Regions from separate parts of the Chitinophaga horti genome, predicted to be linked through region 2. Evidence: riboswitches for the same ligand, from Rfam matches in the RefSeq annotation. Region 2 holds a riboswitch; each other region holds the start of a gene.
The links. Region 2 has a riboswitch for cobalamin ahead of MKQ68_RS00835 (DUF5074 domain-containing protein). Riboswitches for the same ligand answer to the same signal wherever they lie in the genome.

Region 1 (4,174 bases), 1.5 Mb from region 2:
TGGAAACGCCGAAGCGTGGCAGGATGACGTCGAACATACGGGCGGCCCAACTGTACGGGTCGCGCACTGACACGATGTGGTCGCCTTGTTTTACCTGTGACAGTACAGCGGCGAAGATAGCCGCGGCACCGCTGCCGAAAACGAGGGCTGCTTCTGCGCCGTCAAGGGCGGCCAGCTTTTTTTGCAGGATAGTGAGTGTGGGGTTGTTACCGCGAGAATAGAGGAAGCCTTTGTATTCATCCAGCATCAGCTCGCGCATTTCGCTCACCTTATCGAAAGCAAAATTGCTGCTCTGTACGATTGGCGGCGCAACGGCGTTAAAATACTGCTCTCTGTCTTCTCCCAGTTCATTCAAAATAAAGGATACGTCCATTTCGACAAGTTGTTTTTAGTTTCTTTCAAGCCCATTTTACAAACATATAGCGTTTCTCCGTTTCCGGCGTCATGGAATTTACCAAATACTGATACTTATGCGCCTTTGCGGTTTACCCGCTTCATCAGCAGGTACAACGGCAATCCGGCTACAAACAGGCTCAGTCCGATAGAGGCTGCTTTCCAATCCTGGATAAATATGTTTACTGTAACGAACAGGTATACTACCACAAACAGTAGCGTGAGGTAGGGATATAATTTCATTTTATAAATACCAGTACCATCGAGGTGCCGGGTTTTCTTCCGGAGGATAAACAGGCTAGCCGCCGCGGAGGCCAGTCCGATCGTATCGAACAACATCACATAGTTGAGGATCTTATCAAACGTGCCTACAAAAAACAGCACGAGCAAAATGACCGCTACAAACACCGACAGTGCCACTTCCTGTACCTGCGTTTTACTGTTCACCCGCTTCAGCACCGGCGGCAGTATACCATCTTCCGCCATCGCGTAATACATGCGTGGATTGGAGATCAGGTTTACGTTCGCGTAGCCCAGTACGGAAATGAAAAGCAATAGCGAGATCGTTTTAAAGCCGTACGGACCAAAGAAAGCTTCCGCCATACGGGCCGCCAGCGCATTGGTGTGCTGCAATTGTTCAAACCCGATTACTTTATAATAAGCGTAGTTGATGGTGAGATACAATACTACGATGATCGCGAAACCATAAAACACACCGCGCGGCATATTACGACCGGGATCTTTTACATCAGAACCGAAGTTGATCGTTTGCTGGTAACCGCCGAACGTAAAAAACACTGGCACCAGCGCCGCGCCAAAGATATAGAGCCAGTTTTTAGGCTCCCTACTTTCCACCACCGCATTGGCATTCGACGGGTTGCCGCCGGAGAACACCGCGAGGCAAAGCAGCACCATCATCAATATTTTTAAGATCGTGAGTACATTTAAACTAGTAGCGCTCAGGCGAATGCCGAGCATATTGATCCCATATAAGACCAGTACCGCCACCACGCCGATGAGTTTATGCCCTGCGCCGTTCTGTAACGAATCGGGTAACAGCACCGGGCTGATATACTCTGCACCAATAAGGCATACCGCCGCTACAGATGCAGCGTTGGAGATGAGCAGCATCCAATTGATCATAAACCCATAAGCCGGGTGGTAACAATGTGACAACACCTTGTAAAAGCCGCCGGCTACCGGGTAGCGTGAGCCGATCTCCGCATAGGTAAGTGCACCACAGATGCTCACAATCCCCCCAATGATCCAGATAGCAAAAAACACCCTCGGGTCGTTCGTTTCGCGCGCCACGTTCACTGGTGTGCGAAAGATGCCCATGCCTATGACCAGGCTTACCACGATCATTGTAAGGTCAAAAATGCCCAGCTTTGGTTTAATGCTCATGCGTACAAGATAGTAAATGAAATTGTTGAATGTGACCACCCGGGCGGATTTTAAGGGAAAATCCACTTTTTTATGTACGTTTGCGCCTGAATACGGTTGTCTGTAATGGACATTAATAGGGAATCCGGTGCGAATCCGGAGCTATCCCCGTAGCTGTAATCCTGCTCCGGCTTTATGCCGGAACGTTTTCCGGGACTCGATTTTCTCCATTTACCACTGTCTCACATGAGGCGGGAAGGCCCTCCCGGGAAGCAGGAAAGCCAGAAGACCTGCCGCGTTTCAAATTTTCTTATCAGCGCTTTCGGGTGAAAAGCCGGGAATATGTATATACCATACTGGTATGCCCTTATTCTGTCTGTTCATTTTTCGAGAGCATAGTTTTAACATCAACCGACTATGCAAAAGAAGTTTTACGCATTTCTGTCGGGCGGGTTGCTGCTATTAATGCAGGGCGCCGCCGCACAAGACACAACACAAACCAACTTGTTGAACACCGTGGTGGTAACGGCCACCAAGTTCGCCAAGAAACAGGGCGAAACCGGCAAAGTGGTTACCGTTATTTCCCGCGAACAAATCGACCGCAGCCGCGGTAAAAGCGTGGCTCAACTGCTGAACGAGCAGGTAGGCATGGTGATCGCCGGTGCTAACTCCAACCCCGGTAAAAACAAAGAGATTTACTTCCGGGGCGCTACCACCAATTACACCACCATCCTGATCGACGGTATTCCGATTAACGATGCATCTGGGCTCACGGGCAGCAACATTGACCTGCGCTTCATCCCAACCGACCAGATCGAGCGCATTGAAATTCTGCGTGGCACACAAAGCACCATGTACGGTGCCGATGCGATTGCAGGCGTGATCAACGTAATTACCCGCAAGGGCGGCGACAAAGCCGTGAGCGTGAGCGGCGACCTTAACTGGGGTAGCAATCGTACCGTGAAAGGTACAGTAGGCGCTAACGGCCGTACCGAAAACATCGACTACAACCTGAGCTTCACCCACCTGGAAACAGATGGTATTTCCGAAGCGGAGGACACCCTCAACACCGGCAAGTTCGACCGCGACGGCTATAAGCAGGATGCATTTATGGCCAATATCGGCATACACGCCAGCGAAAAACTGACACTGCGCCCGTTCCTCATGTATTCTAAATTCAAGAGCGATTACGATGGCGGTTCCTTTACCGACGGCGGCAACAAAACCAACTCCGAGTTCCTGCATACGGGCATCAGCGGTGTATACACCCTCGATAAAGGTATGATCCAGGCGAACTACGGCTTCCAGAAAGTGAACCGTGCGGAAACAAGCTCCTTTGGTGTTTCGAATTACGACGGCCGCAACTGGATTGGCGATATCTTTGGCAACTACAATGTGACCGACTGGATGCAGGTACTGGCAGGCGTAGAGTTACGTAAATCACAACTGCTGGATACTTCGCTCTCCACCCCTAACCCGGATATGCATAACACCAGTCCTTACGCAGCACTCTTCTTCCGTAACCTGGGCGGCTTTAACCTGGAGCTGGGCGGCCGCTACACGCTGCACAATACCTACGGCAACAACTTCACCTATACCATCAACCCATCTTACCTGATCGCGGAGAAAGTGAAAGTATTTGCGACGTTGGCGACAGGCTTTAAGGCACCAACACTCACTAACCTGTACGGCCAATGGGGATCTAACCCCAACCTGGAGCCGGAAGAAGCGAGGACCTACGAAGGTGGTGCCGAAGTATCTGTATGGAACAACAAACTGGACCTGCGCGGTGTGGTGTTTAAAAGGGATATTAAGAACGTCATCTTTTATAATAACCTGGGCGAGTACGTCAACCTGAACGAGCAGAACGACAAAGGCTTTGAACTGGAGGCCACGGTTAAACCAGCGAAGTCTTTACAGATCAATGCTTATTATGCTTTCGTAGAAGGCAGCACTAACACGGTTTCCAGCACCGGTAAAGACTCTTTGTACTCCGATGTACTCGCACGCCGTCCGAAACACAGCGGTGGCATCAATATAGGTTACGAGATTTGTCCGCACCTGTTCATCAGCTCCAACGTGCGCTTTAATGGCGAGAAGAACGACCTTCGTTTCGACCCCGTTACTTACGCTTCCTCACCGGTGATGGTAAAGGAATTTACCCTGTGGGACATGTACGTGGAGTACCGTTATTCAAAAAAAGGACGTTTATACGCGAATTTTAATAATATTACAGACACGAAATACAATGAAATTTACGGGTACGGCACACTTGGCTTCAACGTGATGGCCGGCATCTCGTTTAACTTTTAAAAACACAGGCACCGATGTCACTAAAACAACTTCAGCCCCGCTTCATAGTACTACTGGCCTTTATACTGGCAGTAGGCGTGCTGCG
Region 2 (4,174 bases):
CGTTCTCTATAATTTAGCATTTTATCAGCACAAAAAAGTTTTTTTTAGTTGTAGTGTTGTGATAATTTTAGTTCGTTAATGGTACTAACGGCATTGTAAACATTAACTGTTCCACCCTTTCGAATTTCTTCAGCATTTGTCCGTCCTTAGTATGTTCCAATGGTCGTTGCCAGTTGTTCCCAGGCACAGCCATCTTATCCCGCATGATGTTTTTTACACCCGGCTTGGGTGATTGATTGCGTTACCATGTCCTGTAAGAATTGTTTTACCGACTGTTTTTTGCCGTGTTTACATGCCGGTGATGCGCTCACCAAGCAAATTTGTCATCAGTAGGCTCACTCAAGGTTGAAGATGTTCAATAGAATTTGAACAGCTAAACGGTTAACAATAACAATTAGTGTGAAAAAAAGGAGGGACTTCTGCCCCTCCTTCTTTTTTATATGCGAACAACTTAGTGGAACAGTGGCATCGCAGGGAAGTAGAAACCTGTGTACGTTACCGTTTTTACCGTAGCGGCAGTTACCGGGTCAACGAACAGCAAATCGTTATACTGCGCGTTCTGACCAAAGCCTGTAATGGTAGTCGCTACCAGTTGCTTCAGATGCGTGCTGTAGCCGATAGCGCGGTAAAGCATTTTGCCGGTGTAAGTAACAAACGTAGCCGGAGCGGCGCCGCCTACGGTGTACTTAAAGATTTCATTACCGTCAGAACCCCATGCACGTTGTTTTACGATAAAGATCGCATTGTGATCAGGCGAGTAGGTGATAGAGCCCTTCTGCCAGGCGCCCCAGGAGGCGAAAGCAGTAAAGGGTAACGCTACGCTGGCAGTGTCTAAAGTAGTAGGGTTGATGCTGAGTAATTTCGTGCCACCTGCTGCCCAAACCTTGCCATCGTTCGACTTCACAAAACCGATGGTCATCCCGGCGATGGTTTTGACGATAGAGTAGTCTGCCGCGTTCAGGATTACAAGGCCCTGGGTAGAGCTGATCAGGTAGATGTAATTGCCGTTAACAAAGATGTCGCCGGTTTGACCGGTAACGCCTGCAACGGTAGTGCCGAGTGTATTCGTCGTAAGGTCAAAACGATACACGCCGCTATTGGCAGTCATCAAACCTCTCGATGCATCAACACCTGCAAAGGCGCGGCCATCTGATGGAAGGTCGGCGATGTTAGCCATCTCTTTCAGGCTGAATTCATCGGCTACAACCAGGTTGCTGGCGCCCTGGTACCCCTGTTTGGAGATCAGGTACATCTTGCCATTGTGAAGATGGCCGTACTGGGTCGTAGTGCCCAGCTCTTTACCGGCGTTCGCCAGCTTGTTTACCCAGGTTTGTACGGTATCGGCACCAAAAGGGTAGTAAGTTACGCTGCCCGCTTCATGTCCAAACCATCCTTCGTTAACGAGGAAAAAGCCGTCTTCATAAGCGCCTGCAACGGTGAAGTCGTATACGGCTGAGTCAATTTTGCCCTGGTTGTCGGCCTTAAATACAATGTGGTAAGCGCCACGGGCTTCGGGTGTAAAGGAGAATTTGTTTTCGGTAACGGTTTGTGCCTGTCCGTTTACGGTCCAGCTGTAAGTCAGTTTGCTCCAGTCGCCGTTAATTTGGGTGATGGGCTTAAATTCGATGGTTTCGCCCACGATCACACGTTCGGCAATTTCGCCCGCATCCACGGTTGGTGCAGGTACAGGTGCGTCTTCTTTCTGGCAGGAAGCCAATAAGGCAAAAGCCGCGAAGGCAAAGGCAAGGTGTAGTTTTTGTTTCATATAAGGTATTTGTTTTTCCTGTTTATGACAACGCAAACGGGTATCAGGCAAAGGCATAGCTCCTTTGGCATACCAGGCTCGTCCGGAATAGATCCGGGCAAACCGGGAAACGAAAATGAAAACATAGGCAGCCCGCTGTCGGACGCGTACATTCATTGCTTTTCTCCCGAAAACGTCGAATGATGAGGCAAGCTGGCAGGTCTTCTGGCTCTCCTGCTTTTCCAAACCGCCTTCCCATTCCTGCTGGAACAGTGGCTGTGGTGTGTTGGAAAAACGCACCCGTTAGGCAACGGGGCAGGATTACAGCTACGGGGATAGCTCCGGTTTTACACCGGATTCCCTTTTAATGTAACTCCCTGAAAGGGAGCAACAACCAAATGCGGCTGCAAACCTAAGGAAAAAACCGGCGACAGCATGTATATTTTTCCGTTTTGCGTAAGTCGTTTTCCCGATTTGATCGATGCTCCAGCTTTTTACGAGTGACCTTTGCCAGGTACGACTACTTACGGGTGCGGCCACGGTGAACCGCCACTTACCATTTGAACACAGTATACCGGTTCTCATTATGAGCGTTAAAAAAGTTATTGGAAAAATTCACCTCTGGCTCGGGCTTGTATCCGGACTGGTGGTGTTCGTAGTGGCCCTCAGTGGCTGTATACTGGCCTTTGAACAGGAGATTAAACACTCCGTTTTTCCGTACCTCACGTCTAAAACGCAGGAAAACGCCAAACTGCTTCCTCCCTCAAAGCTCATGGAAATTGCCGCACCGCATGTGCCCGGTAAACAACCCAACTTCATTACTTACCTGGGCCGCGATAAAAGCGCCTCGGTGATGTTTTATGGTTCGGAGCCGGTGGAGTACTACTACCAGGTATTCATCGATCCGTACACCGGCGAGGTAAAAAAGGTGTGGAACGAGGATGAGGATTTCTTTCATACCATGGTGCATCTTCACTATAACCTGCTGTTGCCGATAGAAATTGGCCAGCAGATCGTAGCCGGTGCCACCCTTGTATTTGTGATCATGCTCATCTCCGGGCTGGTGCTTTGGTGGCCCAAAAACAAAAGCGCCGCCAAACAGCGTTTCTCTATCAAATGGAAAGCCCAGTGGCGCCGCCTCAACTATGACCTGCACAATGTTCTGGGTTTTTATATGATGGCAATCGGGCTGGTGCTGGCTTTAACCGGCCTCGTATGGGGCTACGCGTGGTTCAGCAACGCTTTGTACTATGCTACTTCCGGCGGTAAACAGATAGAAGACCGGATATTCACTTCGGATAAATCACTGGCTTCCACAAAAATTGCGCAGCCACTGGATGTACTGTTCGAAGGATTGGTCGCCAAGTCTACAAAAGACGAAGGCATCTTCTTTTCGCCCCCGCTGAACGATTCGGCTACATTGTCGGCCGGCATCAATCACCGCCCTGGTACTTATTATAAGCAGGATGTGTATACCTATGATCAATACACACTAAAGCCCGTACCACGCGGCGGTGTATTTGATGGTGAGTACGCCTCGAGCAGTTTTGCAGATAAGTTGCGTCGTATGAACTACGACATTCATGTGGGAGCGATCCTGGGGTTGCCAGGTAAAATACTGATGTTCCTGGCCAGCCTTATCTGCGCGAGTATGCCCATTACCGGCATCTACATCTGGTGGGGTAGAAAATATAAAACGAAAAAGAAACCGGCTGCCCGTACCGTACCGCAGCTGGCAAAAGCATAAATAAAAGGGCTGACCCGAAGTAATGGTCAGCCCTTTTATTTGGGCACCTCATGATGCCCTATGATCGTTTAAGCGGTGCGCACAACTTTAAGTTGCGTTTCAGCGCCTATCGTTATACTATTCCTCCGATCTTCCTGCCTTCAGCACATTGCCCCATTTAACAAGCGCCTGCAACATCTGAGCGGTGGTGCGTTCAATCTGCTCCGTCGGTTGAAAGTTTAATTCCTCGTCGAAGTACTGCGTAAACATCGGGATGGTTACCGCCTCGTTCACCACCGTTACGCTAAGCGACGACAATACCAGTCGAACCGCCTGTTGCGCACGGGTGCCTGCGGAAATGCCGCCATAGCTGAAAATCGCTGCCGGTTTATGTTTCCATTCGAAGTGCAGGTAATCTACCGCATTCTTAAATGCAGCGGTGAAACCAAAGTTATATTCGGGAGTAATGAATACAAACGCATCGGCGTCTTCGATTTTGGCGCTCCAGTTGCGTGTATGCTGATGTTCGTACTTACGCATTGCCGGGTGATTCGCCTCGTTCATCATTGGCAGATTGATCTCTGCCAGGTCCAGCAACTCCACGTTAAACTGGGGCAATTGTTTCGCCACTTCGGTCAGCCAGTTGCCAAATATGATGCCCTTACGGCCAGGTCGTGTACTCGTTACAATAATTTTCAGATTGA
Region 3 (4,174 bases), 2.6 Mb from region 2:
GCCAAACTCCGCTGTATTTTTAGTCAGCATTTCCACCTGGTGGCGGCTCAATGCTTCTTTAATCGGCAAATGCTGATCGATGGTAGGTACGTTGTGGTCGGCGGTAGCCCTGGTTTTGTTCGGACGAAACACCGGGATGTTGCGTTTCCTTAGTCCGTCAAATGCCTGGGGGCTGGTAACTTCATGTATAAAATGGGTGTTGATGTAAACGGCGTCGGGATGCCCTTCCTTGCTCTTCACAACGTGGCTGTCCCAAATCTTGTCAAATAGTGTTTTTCCCATCCGTAATAAACTTTTGTTTTGTTGCGTTCCTTATTTTTGTGTTCGCCTCTGATTTTATACCTTCAAATCTAACGGCTGAACACTAAAAGGCTATGGCTAAATTTGCGTCTTTTACGATCCGCAAAGCAGGTTAAATTCACCTAAATTATTGAAAAACAGTACGATATAACCATAAATCAACGATGCCCAACAGTATTAACGATGCGCTTTTCATATTAATAAAAACCTTAACAAAAGCTGAAAAGCGGAATTTTCAGCTGGCTTTTAATAAAAACAACGATAAAGAGGACGTGCTTTTTATCCAGCTGTTCAACGTAATGGACAGGATGAAGGAGTACGATGAGGAGGTGATCCTGAAAAAAGTACCCGACATCAAGAAACAGCAGCTGTCCAACGTTAAAGCCCATCTGTATAAACACCTGCTCACCACCCTGCGGCTGCTTTACAAGCAAAAGGACCCGCTGATAGAGCTGCGGGAACAGCTGGACTATGCCCGTGTACTGTACAACAAAGGCCTTTACACCCAGAGCCTGAAACTGTTGGCTAAGGCCAAGACTAGTGCCCGGGAGCAGGAGGAAGTGATGCTTTGCTATGAAATTATCGAATTTGAGAAGCTGATCGAATCGCGGCACATCACCCGCAGCCTGGAGAACCGGGCGGAAGAGTTAAGTGTGGAATCGCAGGACATCAATGCCCACCTGAATCATGTGAGTAAGTTATCCACCCTCAGCCTGCGGATGTATGGCCTGTACCTGAAACTGGGTCATGCGCGGGACGAGAAGGATGTGCTGATGATGAAAAGTTTCTTCGAGACGAACCTGCCCGGCAGGCAGTTGCCGAATATGAGTTTTTATGAGAAGATCTACATGTACCAGGCACATTGCTGGTACTACTACATATTACAGGACTTTGCCATGTACTACCGGTATACCCAGAAGTGGGTTGATCTTTTCACCGAGTACCCATCCCTGTTAAAAACCGACCAGGACATGTACGTGAAGGCGATGCACAACCTGCTGACCGCCCACTTTTACACCATGAACCATGGGAAATTTGCAGAGGCGCTGGCAGCATTTGAGTCGTACATCGACGAACACCAGGACAGCTTTAACGAAAACACCCGCACCTCCTCCTTCGTGTACCGCTATACCTCACGGTTGAACCGCCACTTCCTGGAGGGTACCTTCACCGAGGGATTGGCGATGGTGCCCGAGCTGGAAACGCAGATCGCCGAGCATCAGCTGACCGTTGACCAGCACCGCGTGCTCGTTTTTTATTATAAGATCGCCTGTTTGTATTTCGGCAGTGGGGATAACAACAACGCCATTGTTTACCTGAATAAGATCATTCATTTAAGGATAGGCAATTTGCGGGCTGACATCCAGTGTTTCGCGCGTATCCTTCACCTGATCGCCCACTACGAGCTGGAAAATTACAGCCTGGTGGAATACCTCATCAAGTCTGTTTATCACTTCATTGCGAAAAACAAAGACTTAAGCAGTGTGATGGAAGAAATATTAAAGTTTTTGCGCAAGAATATGTATGCGCACCCCAAAGCGTTGAGCGAAGCGTTTAAAGATCTGAAGCAAAAGCTGGTAACCATCTCCCAGAACCCATATGAAAAACGTTCGTTCCTTTACCTGGATATTATTTCCTGGCTGGAGAGTAAAATCGAGGGAATCCCGGTACAGGACATCATCCGCAGGAAATTCATCAACAAGGAAAAAAGAATATAAAAGTGTAAAACGCTGATGATCAGCCACAGATTTGATCACTAATTTTCGTGTATACAACTCCACACTTTTTGATAAAAAAACATGTGTATTGCATGTTAAAAAAAGTGCCAGAAAACGTCTTTCGTTCACCACAGGGAGTCTTATAAAAAGTACGATTGTTTTTCCACACCTGTTAGCAACTTTTGGGATTAACCCATGTAGCACTTCTTACATTTGCAACAGTTCTTGACATTGTTGTTTTGGTTTATGCCGACCACTTCGGCATGATTAATAGGGAATCGTGTGAGATTCACGAGCAGACGCGCTACTGTGATTCCCCGGCCCGTGCAGTAAACGGTTCAGATTTACTTCCACTCCCCCTTGCCACTGTGTAGAACACGGGAAGGCCGGAAGTAAATGGGAAAGCCAGGAAACCTGCCAAACCAACAGATTTGTCAAAGCCTTCGCGTAATAAGGTATTGGCGAAAGTAACCTCCACCGGTGACTGCCGGAAAAGTTATCTGCCGTCGTATCGACTTAGTTATCGCACATTACAGACCATATAAAACACTGATTGATGAACAATGAGAATGAAATCCTTTTAAAGGAGAACAAGGACAGGTTTGTGCTGCTACCAATTAATTATCCCAAAGTGTGGGAAATGTATAAAAGGCATGAAGCCAGCTTTTGGACGGCCGAGGAAATTGACCTCAGCGGCGACCTGAAAGACTGGGCGGCTCTTAACGATGGTGAGCGCCACTTCATCAGCCACGTACTGGCTTTCTTTGCTGCGAGCGACGGGATTGTGAACGAGAACCTGGCAGTAAACTTCATGAGCGAAGTACAAATTCCGGAAGCACGTTGCTTCTACGGTTTCCAGATCATGATGGAAAACATCCACTCTGAAACCTATGCCCTGCTGATCGATACTTATGTAAAGGATCCGGTAGAAAAAGATCGCCTGTTCCACGCTATTGAAACCGTTCCTGCCGTTAAAAAGAAAGCAGAATGGGCATTGCGCTGGATCGAGAATGGCACTTTTGCAGAAAGACTGGTAGCCTTTGCTGCCGTAGAAGGTATCTTCTTCAGCGGTTCCTTCTGCTCTATTTTCTGGTTGAAAAAACGCGGCCTCATGCCAGGCCTGACCTTCTCCAACGAGTTGATCAGCCGCGACGAAGGTCTGCATTGCGAATTTGCCTGCCTGCTCTTTAGCATGCTGGAAGGTAAGATCAGCGAAAAACAGATCCAGGAAATCATTGGCGACGCTGTTGCAATCGAAAAAGAATTTATCACAGAAGCACTGCCGGTTGCACTGATCGGTATGAACGCAGAACTGATGAAACAATATATCGAGTTCGTAGCCGACAGGTGGCTGAGCGAACTGGGCGCCGCTAAAATGTTTAACACCGCGAATCCGTTCGACTTCATGGAAATGATTTCCCTGCAGGGTAAAACGAATTTCTTCGAAAAACGTGTAGGCGATTATCAGAAAGCGGGTGTAATGGGCGGCAAAGATTCCCAGACATTCAGCCTTGACGAAGACTTCTAGGACATATATCACCGGATACATCAAACAAGACTACTATTAACCACCCAATAAATTCGAGCAAATGTTTGTTATAAAAAGAGACGGTAAAAAAGAGACCGTAAAATTTGACAAAATCACTGCACGCGTAGAGAAGCTTTGCTACGGCCTGGCGCCGGAGTACGTTGATTCTATCGACGTGGCAAAGAAAGTGATCCAGGGTTTATACGATGGCGTAACCACCAGTGAACTCGACAACCTTGCTGCTGAAACAGCTGCATCGCTCACCACCAAACACCCAGACTATGCACTGCTGGCTTCCCGCATCGCGGTGAGCAACCTGCATAAAAATACCATCAAGTCATTCTCGAAGACGGTAAAAAATCTTTACGAATACCTTGATCCTAAAACCGGTAAATCTGCCGCACTCATCGCGGACGACGTATACGAAATCATCAGGAAGAATGCGGAGATCCTCGACTCCACGATCATTTATGACCGTGACTTCGGTTTCGATTACTTCGGTTTTAAAACACTGGAGCGCTCTTACCTGTTGAAAATTGATGGCAAGATCGCAGAACGCCCGCAGCACATGTTTATGCGTGTAGCCGTTGGTATTCACAAAGAGGATATCGAATCTGCCATCAAAACT

Region 1: linked by a shared signal. The riboswitch ahead of MKQ68_RS20130 (TonB-dependent receptor plug domain-containing protein) and the one ahead of MKQ68_RS00835 (DUF5074 domain-containing protein) in region 2 are both predicted to bind cobalamin.
Region 3: linked by a shared signal. The riboswitch ahead of MKQ68_RS15700 (ribonucleoside-diphosphate reductase small subunit) and the one ahead of MKQ68_RS00835 (DUF5074 domain-containing protein) in region 2 are both predicted to bind cobalamin.

What each region holds. Positions count from the first base shown of each region.
Region 1 covers NZ_CP107006.1:4,997,426-5,001,599, forward strand. The annotation lists gene MKQ68_RS20120 (trans-sulfuration enzyme family protein) at 1-373, opposite strand, end outside; gene MKQ68_RS20125 (APC family permease) at 469-1,797, opposite strand; cobalamin riboswitch at 1,874-2,088, shown strand; gene MKQ68_RS20130 (TonB-dependent receptor plug domain-containing protein) at 2,194-4,089, shown strand; gene MKQ68_RS20135 (DUF6580 family putative transport protein) at 4,104-4,174, shown strand, end outside.
Region 2 covers NZ_CP107006.1:191,590-195,763, forward strand. The annotation lists gene MKQ68_RS00835 (DUF5074 domain-containing protein) at 452-1,765, opposite strand; cobalamin riboswitch at 1,943-2,158, opposite strand; gene MKQ68_RS00840 (PepSY-associated TM helix domain-containing protein) at 2,331-3,491, shown strand; gene MKQ68_RS00845 (NADPH-dependent FMN reductase) at 3,609-4,174, opposite strand, start outside.
Region 3 covers NZ_CP107006.1:3,895,238-3,899,411, forward strand. The annotation lists gene leuC (3-isopropylmalate dehydratase large subunit) at 1-282, opposite strand, end outside; gene MKQ68_RS15695 (hypothetical protein) at 465-2,018, shown strand; cobalamin riboswitch at 2,242-2,454, shown strand; gene MKQ68_RS15700 (ribonucleoside-diphosphate reductase small subunit) at 2,575-3,546, shown strand; gene MKQ68_RS15705 (ribonucleoside-diphosphate reductase subunit alpha) at 3,608-4,174, shown strand, end outside.